DNA from 3 places in the Heyndrickxia vini genome. Region 3 is predicted to be linked to each of the others. Evidence: riboswitches for the same ligand, from Rfam matches in the RefSeq annotation. Region 3 holds a riboswitch; each other region holds the start of a gene.
What was found. A riboswitch is a leader RNA that binds a small molecule or an ion and turns the genes downstream of it on or off. The one in region 3 is predicted to bind thiamine pyrophosphate.
Positions count from the first base shown of each region.

Region 1 (3,284 bases), 980 kb from region 3:
TTCAATTGAATTTGGAATCAGCCCGTTTAAACAAAGTGCTAACGAACTTTTCCCGGAGCCACTTGGTCCTAATAATAGAAGTTTTTCACCTTTATTTATGGAAAAGGAGATATTGTTTATAATCGATTGCTCCTCATAAGATACTGAAAGATTCCTAACTTCTAATAAGGGTTCCCGTATCTCCATTTCAATCATGCCACTTTTCTCTTTTTTATCTCTTTGCCTAATGGCATTCCATTAAGCACTCCTGTTTGTGCCAATCCTTCACTTATATATTTACCTAATAATCCTGCAAGGAGCGCACCAGAAACCATTCGTATCGCCAGCATGGATAAAACATATGATGTGGATAGCGTTGCGAATCCCGAGATAAAATATCCCCATGCAAAACTAAATAGAGCCGAGCCAACTCCAGCAAGCATTAACACCCATGTTGAATAACGCTTCCAGCCAGTTGCGGCAAACACTACCTCAGCACCTAAACCTTGGATCATTCCAGAGATTAATAGTCTTGGACCAACCGCATTTCCTATTAAGATTTCCACAAATGCTGCAATCGTTTCCGACAAAATAGCTGCACCCGGCTTGCGAATAATATTGGCAACAATGATAGAAACGATGAACCATATCCCAAATATCGGTTCATACCCGATCGGTCCAACTAACCCAAAAAAAATATTCCCTACTTGGGTAAATAATAAATATACGATGGCAAAGACAATCCCTAACACTGACATCACAACAATTTCACGCAGACTCCATTTAGACATCATTTTTCCCTCCCCTATTTCTTCTTAGTCGAAGGACTATTCGCCGAAATATTCACTGTCATTGTTACATGCTTAACTTTTTCCTGTGAGTAATGAAAGGCCCGCTCAAGTGTTGTAAACACATCGTGCGCATCCCCGTCCAATCTGCTGGCATAGTGAATTCCAGCAGTAAATGTGTTTTGTTGTTTGGCAATTTCCACAACATCTGCAATGATTTGCATATAGTTTTCATTATTCATTGGATATAACGCAAACTGTGTAGGTGCTTCAATATGAATATTTTTTACTCTGTCTTCATTCATCCGAACATCGTCCTCAGACATATACACATCTCCATCTGAATCTCCCGGGCATCCTATTGAAAATGTTCCATTCAATACAACATGTTTTTTAGTATTTGCCGCAATTAAATAGATCGTTTTTGCTACGTCAAAAACATGATCCATTTTTCCGCGAATCACTGTACTAATATCATCTGTTTTTACCCATACTTTAGAGGTGTCAACTTGTTGAAGCGTAGATAAAATTATATCTACAAAATTATCCGCCATCGGATAAAGGGAAAAACGAAAACCTACAATTCTACTTGTTCCACATACTTCTGTCATAACCATTCTCCTCTCTTTTTTGGAGAATAAAAAAACTGCATCTCTAGGAAGATGCAGTAGTATACGAAAAGATGCAAATCAATGAATGATCTTACACCAATACTACTACACTTCCCCACGCTAGTATTATCTAGATCGGGTAATAAGGGATCGGAACGCACTTCCACGTTCACATCTCAGCTTTTTCAGCACCCCTAGTGTAGATAGGTCATATGCAGTTTTATTATTCGCCCTAATCATACATGAGAGATAATCGTATGTAAAGATACTTTGTAATCATTTATTCAATAACTATTCTAAAAAAATATTGTACATGCAATTTAATTCATCCACATGGTAAAATATACAGCTTTCTATTTTCAATCTTTTCGGTTTATGATATCTTTATATAGTTATTAATATAACTTTTTATTTATAAATATCCATTGGTTTTATTCGATGTTGATTTCCGCTGCAGGTGCTCGCTTTCCGCGGGCGGTTCGGGAGCCTCCTCGACGCTTATCGCGCTGCGGGGTCTCCCGTATACCGTTTTTCCCGCAGGAGTCTCGCACCTTCCGCTCCAATCAACAAGGCGCCATAATTAACATTGAACTTTAACAAAGCCATTTGTTTAAATATGGTTAATTTAAGGGTATGAATGGAATACGGAGGGTTTATATAGATGGAAAATCAAAATGGTGGCTTACAACGGAGTTTAAAAGCACGGCATTTAACGATGATTTCATTAGGTGGTTCAATTGGAACCGGGCTATTTCTTGGAAGTGGATCTGCTATTTATCAAGCAGGACCTGGCGGCGCATTGCTTGCCTATTTGATAATTGGTGTCATGGTGTATTTTATTATGACGAGCCTTGGTGAACTTGCTTCTTTCATGCCAACAAGTGGGGCATTTAGCACCTATGCTACCCGCTTTATCGATCCCGCACTTGGATTTGCATTAGGGTGGAACTATTGGTACAGCTGGGCAATCACACTTGCGGCGGAACTTTCCGCATCAACATTAGTCATGAAATTTTGGTTCCCAGATAGCCCATCTTGGTTATGGAGTGGCCTTTTTATCCTGATTATTTTCGGATTGAATATTCTTTCTGTTAAAGGATACGGAGAAGGCGAATATTGGTTCTCTTTCATTAAAGTAGCTACCATCATTATTTTCATTATTGTAGGTATTTTAATGATATTAGGTATAATGAAAGGTGACGCCATTGGCTTTAAAAACTTCACAATTGGTGACGCACCCTTTCATGGTGGTTTACTTGCAGTTATCGGAGTGTTTCTTACCGCAGGATTTTCTTTTCAAGGAACAGAAATTGTCGGTGTAGCTGCAGGCGAAAGTGAAAATCCGAGAGAAAATGTACCAAAAGCCATCAAAAGTGTATTTTGGAGAATTCTTTTATTTTATGTACTTGCAATTCTAGTTATAGGCTTAATTATTCCTTATACAACTGAAAGCCTACAAAGTGAAGACATCATGGTCAGTCCATTTACGTTAGTGTTCAAAAAGGCTGGGCTCGCATTCGCCGCATCGTTAATGAATGCAGTCATCTTAACGGCAGTATTGTCTGCCGGAAACTCAAGTCTTTATGCATCTACAAGAATTTTATTTGCTATGGCAAAAGAAGGACAAGCTCCTAAGTTTTTTGGAAAGTTAAATAAGCGTGGAGTTCCAGTCGCCGCACTTATTGCAACAACTTTGGTGGGGATGCTCGCATTTTTGGCATCCGCTTTCGGCGATGGGGCGATTTATATGTGGCTGTTAAATGCAGCAGGAATAACGGGATTTATCTTTTGGCTCGGTATTGCTGCCAGTCATTATCGATTTAGGAAGGCTTATATCGCTCAAGGACATTCACTTGAAAAGCTTCCTTACCGAGCAAAACTTTATCCGTTTGGCCCGATTCTCGCA
Region 1 is NZ_CP065425.1:3,935,993-3,939,276, forward strand. Features, by position in the region: gene I5776_RS19495 (ABC transporter ATP-binding protein) at 1-195, opposite strand, end outside; gene I5776_RS19500 (ECF transporter S component) at 192-770, opposite strand; gene I5776_RS19505 (YkoF family thiamine/hydroxymethylpyrimidine-binding protein) at 785-1,378, opposite strand; TPP riboswitch at 1,474-1,584, opposite strand; gene I5776_RS19510 (amino acid permease) at 2,040-3,284, shown strand, end outside.
Region 1: it holds a riboswitch for thiamine pyrophosphate, as region 3 does, so the genes downstream of both, I5776_RS19505 (YkoF family thiamine/hydroxymethylpyrimidine-binding protein) here and thiT (energy-coupled thiamine transporter ThiT) in region 3, are expected to answer to the same signal.

Region 2 (3,284 bases), 850 kb from region 3:
TCACCTTTTATCGAATCCGCGATCACAACAGGAACGTCAAAGTGGGGAATCATTAATAATCATATCATTCCGCATTTAAAAGAGGATATTGTCATATTATTTGTTCTTGAAATTGTTACAGCGATCACTGTGATGGGACAATTAGCATTATTCAATATTTTTATAGGGGGAACGAAGCTAGAAACCTCACCAACTTTATATCATTCAATTACGAAAGAATGGGCGGGTTTAGTAGGACAGGCAAGGGATAATTTGTGGGGAAACCATTTCGTTCTTTTCATTCCATTAGTATGCTTACTGTTTGCGATTGTATCATTTCAACTTTTAGCCGTTGGATTGAAAAAACATTATAACCGAAGATATAAAACAAGTCAGTGGATTTAGACAACCACCCTCAATAATTTCAAAATATTATTGCACATGCATTCATAAAAATGACATGATAGCATAAAAATTAGGGGGATTTTACATGACACAAGAAAATGAACAATTAAAATATGAAATTCAAGAACTGCGAAATCAAGTAAATCAGTTATCTGCACAGGTAGAAATATTAAAAGATCAAAAAAGTCGTCCGGCATTGTCAACAGGTCTTGTCGGACAAATTGGGGGGATCTTATTAGGTGCGATTGTTTTAATAGGTATTTTTTGGAGGTAGTTTTATTATTCCAGGAAATCATTTCACTTGAAAAAATAATTATAATAAAGTAATATAACAATACAAGCTGCATTGTACGTATTGATAATAAAGTTTTAACCTTTAAGCTGTAACAGGGAGTTTTATATTGAAACTGGAATGACAAGCTTTCGCCTATATGGCATGGAAGACAAGCAAGAACGTTTCTGCAAACACCCACTTTGAGGAGTGGTGGTTTAAAACTTTCTTACTACTCATACGGCAAAGGCGGCCCTTAATTGACAACTCATAAATCAGTTTCCAGTCGGGAGCTGATTTTTTTGTGCAAAGAATAGTGTTTAGAATATTACTAATAACCAAATGTTAAATATGCAAAAATACTCTTTCTTTTCATCTAATTTATGCTAACATATACTTAAATGAATAGTTTTTCACTAGGGGAGTCTAAATAAGACTGAGACAGAGATGTTCTGGACCCTTTGAACTTGATCCAGTTTATGCTGGCGTAAGGAAGTGGGAGTATGAGAAATAATTCAATTCTGCCCATCTAAAAACTTACGATGGGCTTTTTTGTGTACAATTTCATAATTTTTTCTGCTAGGGGAGCCATAGGCTGAGAGATATCATTGATTGAAACCCTTTGTACCTGATCCGGATTATGCCGGCGTAGGGAAGCGGTCTAAATAGCTATTCTGTATATTCTAGTTACAGTTCAGTTATTGCCGCTTTCTATTGTGGAAAGCGGCTTTTTTGTAGGAAAAAGAAGAGCTTCCTAACAAAAATCAAACGTTTGGAGGAATCGTTCATGAAAACAGCACTTACAATCGCAGGATCTGATTCAGGAGGTGGAGCTGGGATACAAGCAGATATTAAAACATTTTCTTCCTTAGGTGTGTTTGGAATGTCGGTTATTACCGCAGTTACTGCCCAAAACACAACGGAAGTAAAATCTGTGCAAATGATTGATTCACAAATGATCCGTGATCAAATATCTGCTATTTTCAATGACATTCCGGTTGATGCAGTTAAAATTGGAATGCTCGGAACGGAAGAGAATGTTACCGTAGTTGCAAAGGAATTAATTACGTATCATCCGCAGCATATCATCCTTGATCCAGTAATGATATCGAAAGGTGGTCACCATTTATTGCAGCAAAATGCGATTGAAGCGTTAAAAGAAAAATTGCTGCCAATTGTCACACTAATTACACCTAATATACCTGAAGCTGAATGTTTAACAGATAGTAGAATTTGTACGATTGAAGACATGTATCACGCTTGCCTCAAATTAAAGGAACTTGGTGCTAAAAATGTTTTATTAAAAGGTGGCCATTTAGAAGGAGATCCTAATGATTTATTTTTTGACGGAAATCAATTTACATGGCTATACGGGAAAAGAATTCATACGAAAAATGTTCATGGAACAGGGTGTACGTTATCTTCAGCGATCGCGGCTTTTATAGCTCAGGAAGAAACGCTATTGAGCGCAGTTAAAAAGGCAAAAGATTATATTACGGTAGCTATTGAACATAGCCTTGAAATAGGTAATGGACATGGTCCAACAAACCATTTCTTCCAATTATATGAGCGTGCTGGACTAGTAGACAAATAATAGTGGAGGTTTTCCAATGGAAATTTCAAAAATGACACGGTTATTGACATTAGTTAAAGAAAAAAAACCACTTATTCACCATATGACAAATGTCGTAACTATAAATGATTGTGCTAATGTCACACTAGCAATCGGAGCTTCACCAGTAATGGCGACCGAAATGAAAGAGGTAGAAGAGATGATTCATCTAGCTGATGCCTTAATTATCAACTTAGGAACGATTCATGATCTTGTTTTCGAATCCATGCTGCATGCGGGAATCGCTGCTAATAAAAAAGGAATTCCAGTTGTATTGGATCCTGTCGGTGTTGGCGCAACAACTTATCGAACAGAACGATCTATGGAACTATTAGAAAAAGTAAAGATGGCAATCATCCGTGGGAATAGCAGTGAAATACATACATTAATTGGTGGTACAGGTGGAACAAAAGGAGTCGACGCGGGTGAAGGATCTGTACCATCGATTGAAATAGCTCAGCAAGCTGCCAATGCATTCCAATGTGTTGTTGGCATAAGCGGCAAAGTAGACGTCGTATCCAACGGAAGTAAGAACTATTTCCTATCAAATGGAGATGAAAAGTTAACAAGAATAACTGGAACGGGATGTATGTCTACTTCACTCATAGGAAGTATATCTGCCGTCGCATCTGATCATTTAGAAGCTGCCATAACCGGAATGTCAATTATGTCTCTTTCGGGAGAGCGTGCAACACAACACTTGGAAATAAACGAGGGAATTGGAACATATAAATTAAAGCTGATGGATGAAATCTTTCGAATGAACGAGGAAATTCTTGCTAAAGAGGTGCAAATACGTGAATGTTAATTACAATCTTTATTTAGTTACCGATGAACGAACTCCAATAGGCGAACTTTTATCAATTGTTGAAGAAGCTGTACAAGGTGGAGTGACGATCGTTCAACTTCGTGAAAAGGACACCGATGGACTCGCATTTTATAAAAAAGCAATACATCTAAAAGCGTTGTTAAAAAGCTATCAAGTGCCTTTAATCATAAATGATCGTGTTGATATTG
Region 2 is NZ_CP065425.1:2,107,739-2,111,022, reverse strand. Features, by position in the region: gene I5776_RS10630 (ABC transporter permease) at 1-384, shown strand, start outside; gene I5776_RS10625 (hypothetical protein) at 470-658, shown strand; RNA gene ssrS (6S RNA) at 720-915, shown strand; TPP riboswitch at 1,064-1,166, shown strand; TPP riboswitch at 1,227-1,327, shown strand; gene thiD (bifunctional hydroxymethylpyrimidine kinase/phosphomethylpyrimidine kinase) at 1,443-2,249, shown strand; gene thiM (hydroxyethylthiazole kinase) at 2,266-3,075, shown strand; gene thiE (thiamine phosphate synthase) at 3,065-3,284, shown strand, end outside.
Region 2: it holds a riboswitch for thiamine pyrophosphate, as region 3 does, so the genes downstream of both, thiD (bifunctional hydroxymethylpyrimidine kinase/phosphomethylpyrimidine kinase) here and thiT (energy-coupled thiamine transporter ThiT) in region 3, are expected to answer to the same signal.

Region 3 (3,284 bases):
AGAGTACATCGAGGAATCATTCGTCGTGTAGATAATCGGATGGTTTACCTAGACCCGCTGCCACGAAGGAATTTTGGAGGATACGCGTACGGCTGGGGCTGGGGATGGGGTGGATTTGGCTGGGGTGTCGCACTTGGTGCCATAGCTGGATTAGCGATTCTTCCTTGGTTTTTCTGGTAGGACGTTGCCACTTGAAAAAGACTCCCTTTATTAAAAGGGAGTCTTTTGACTTAAACTTCAAGACTTTCCCTACGATAAGTCAACATCGATTCGCCTTACATCGCCAGTGTTTTCTTTATCTCAGTCAAAGTCCTTCTAGTTTTTACGTCGATGAACAAGGTGGATGCGCTTTATTCAATATTTTTTATAATAATGGGAAAATAATTGTAAAAATAGTCCAATCATCGTTAGATTGACAAGTTAAAGTTCCACCGTGTTTTTCAATTGTATTTTTGGAAACATACAAACCGAGTCCTGTTCCACTTTTTTTTGTTGTAACAAAGGGCTCAAAAATCGTATCGACCATTGCTTCGGGTATCTTTGGTCCATTATTGCTGATATCAATAATGACAGAGGTTTCTGTTATATCTAATTCAATTTGGATAATCGGATTCTCCACTCTTTTAAGTACATCAACTGCATTAAAAATAATATTAATAAGTACCTGTCTTATTTCATCTTTAAAGCCTTGTATACTAATTTCATGTAAATAATGTTTTTGGATATCAACATTTACTTCTAAAATACGAGGATACAAAAAGGATAAGACTTCTTCAATTAAATCATTTAATGAAAAAGAGGTCATTTCACTCGACACAATTTCTTTTTTTGATAGCATAAGAAATTGTGAGATACTAAATTTTAATTGCTCAAGTTCATTAGAAATAATATCCAAATAAGGTAATTGTGGATTTTCGGAACGTAATAATTGCACAAATCCGTGAATGGAAGTTAACGGATTACGAAATTCATGAACAAAGCTGGATGTCATTTGCCCTAGAAGTGTTAGACGTTCATGATGTGTCGTGTTTATGTATTCATTTTTCTTATCAATGATTTGATCTTTAACATTGGAATAATATGTAACAACATAAAATAATAATTTATCAAAAGCATAATTAATCTTATCAATGTAGGCGTGTACATCGTTCAAATTTAAATAATCATTATATAAAAATTTAGTAATAATGGATTTACCTATACTTAAATTATAAGTAAGCTCACCTAAATCGACATTTTGATCAAGTTTTTCTTTAGCAAAATTAGATGCAAGGGATTTTAAAAAGTGTTCCAAATTCTCCTTTGATATTGACAATGATTGAATAAAAAAATCATGGCATATATCTTTATTGAAAAACTTGGAATTTAAAGGATTTGACTTGGAGTTTAACAATTGTTCATTCCAAATCACAACAATTTTATCAATATTTCTATCAAAAAATGCAACGATATCTTGTCTAAGCGGTATCACTTTCTCACCTCACTTTCTTCAGAATAGTAATTAGCAAAAATTTCTTTATTTAAAATATATCAAAATATTTAAACAATACCAAGTTAAAGTTATATAAATGTCCTTATAATCTCATAAAATAATAATAAACGAACATATATATTATCGTTAAGAATATGGATATATTTGTTGTCAATGCTTTTAAAAAATAGTATAGTTAATTAGTATTATTAAATAAATATTTTCCCACAAGGGGAGCCTAAATCGGCTGAGAGTGAACGTATGAGTTCTGACCCTATGAACCTGTTAGATAATGCTAGCGCAGGGACTGTGGTTTGATGGAATAGAAAGCAATGCAGCGATTTCCTTAAACCGTCCTGTATTGCTTTTTTTGTGTAAAAAACGCAATACGGTTGTTTTTACATTCCCTCCACGCTTTTGCATAGTCACTCTTCAGACGAAAAGAAAGGAAGGGAATATAACATGAATAAAAAAACTTTGTTTTTAGTAGAAGTAGCTGTTCTAGGAGCTCTTGCTTACTTGCTTGATCTTGTTTCAGCACTTATTTGTAAAGCTATTTGGCCTGAAGGTGGTTCGGTTTCATTAGCTATGATACCGATCTTTTTAATGGCCTATCGCTGGGGCTTAAAAGGCGGGCTGCTAACTGGATTTATATTAGGTGTTCTGCAGGTCGTAACAGGATTTTCTGTGTTTTATCATCCAGTTCAAGGAATTGTCGACTATTTTGTCGCCTTTACAGTGATTGGTTTCGCAGGTGTTTTTGCAAAGAAAATCAAAACATCTATTGAAAACGGAAATACTGGAAGATGGATTACATACACTGTTTTTGGTGTTTTTCTCGGTAGTTTATTACGTTTCCTTGCCCATTTCTACACAGGAATTGTCTTTTTCGGATCGTATGCACCTAAAGGGCAACCGGTTGCATTATATTCATTGATTTATAACGGAACGTATATGTCGATCAATTTTGTCTTAAGCTCGGTACTTGTCATTATGATTTTGTTTATTGCCCCAAGGCTTGTCCAAATAAAAAAATAAAGAAAAGGGGGTACCTAGTAGTTAGGTACCTTTTATTTCACAACTAGAACGTCTCTGGTAGTATTTTTAATAATATTTTCCTCAGTACTTCCAAGAAAAATCCGCTTGAAAATCCCTTCTTCACTCTGACCAACGACAATTAAATCTATTTGATTTGACTCCGAGTATTCGCATATATTCTCGGAAGTCTTTCCATAAAGCGTATCAAAATGAAAGGATATCCCTTTAGGTTGTAAAATCTCATCAACTTCCGCATGAAGATCGGGTTCATCATCTTGTATAAAGTGTTTTGTATTTTCTTGAATCGAATGTTCAGGGGGAAGGTGTGTGGCATAGACACCACCATCTGAACGTGGGATAGCAGTATATCCAGACTTACCCAAGCTATCTTCCGGCAGTGGCGTATCGATGGAATGGGAAGTTCCGTTTATTACTTGAACAACACTTAATTGACAGTTTGGATTTAATAAATATAAATTTGCCGCAATTTCTAATGCTTTTCTACTACCGTCTGAGTTATCAAAGCAAACTAAAATATGATGATACATATTTATCAGCTCCTCTTTAAATTACTTACTATATACCCTTTATACATTGCAATTAACACTCAAATAAATGCTTTATATTACAAAATTATTACAAAGTAAATTAATTTTCATTGATTTTTCTAATCTAAAATAATATGCTTTACGTTAGAAATAGGTGTATTAATTTTTACTAATTGAAAGCAGGGAAAAGTATGGAATGGTTACAGCGATTTCGTGAAGCTGTAAAG
Region 3 is NZ_CP065425.1:2,953,511-2,956,794, reverse strand. Features, by position in the region: gene I5776_RS14820 (LSm family protein) at 1-180, shown strand, start outside; gene I5776_RS14815 (ATP-binding protein) at 365-1,471, opposite strand; TPP riboswitch at 1,692-1,796, shown strand; gene thiT (energy-coupled thiamine transporter ThiT) at 1,934-2,509, shown strand; gene I5776_RS14805 (universal stress protein) at 2,542-3,057, opposite strand; gene I5776_RS14800 (transglycosylase domain-containing protein) at 3,249-3,284, shown strand, end outside.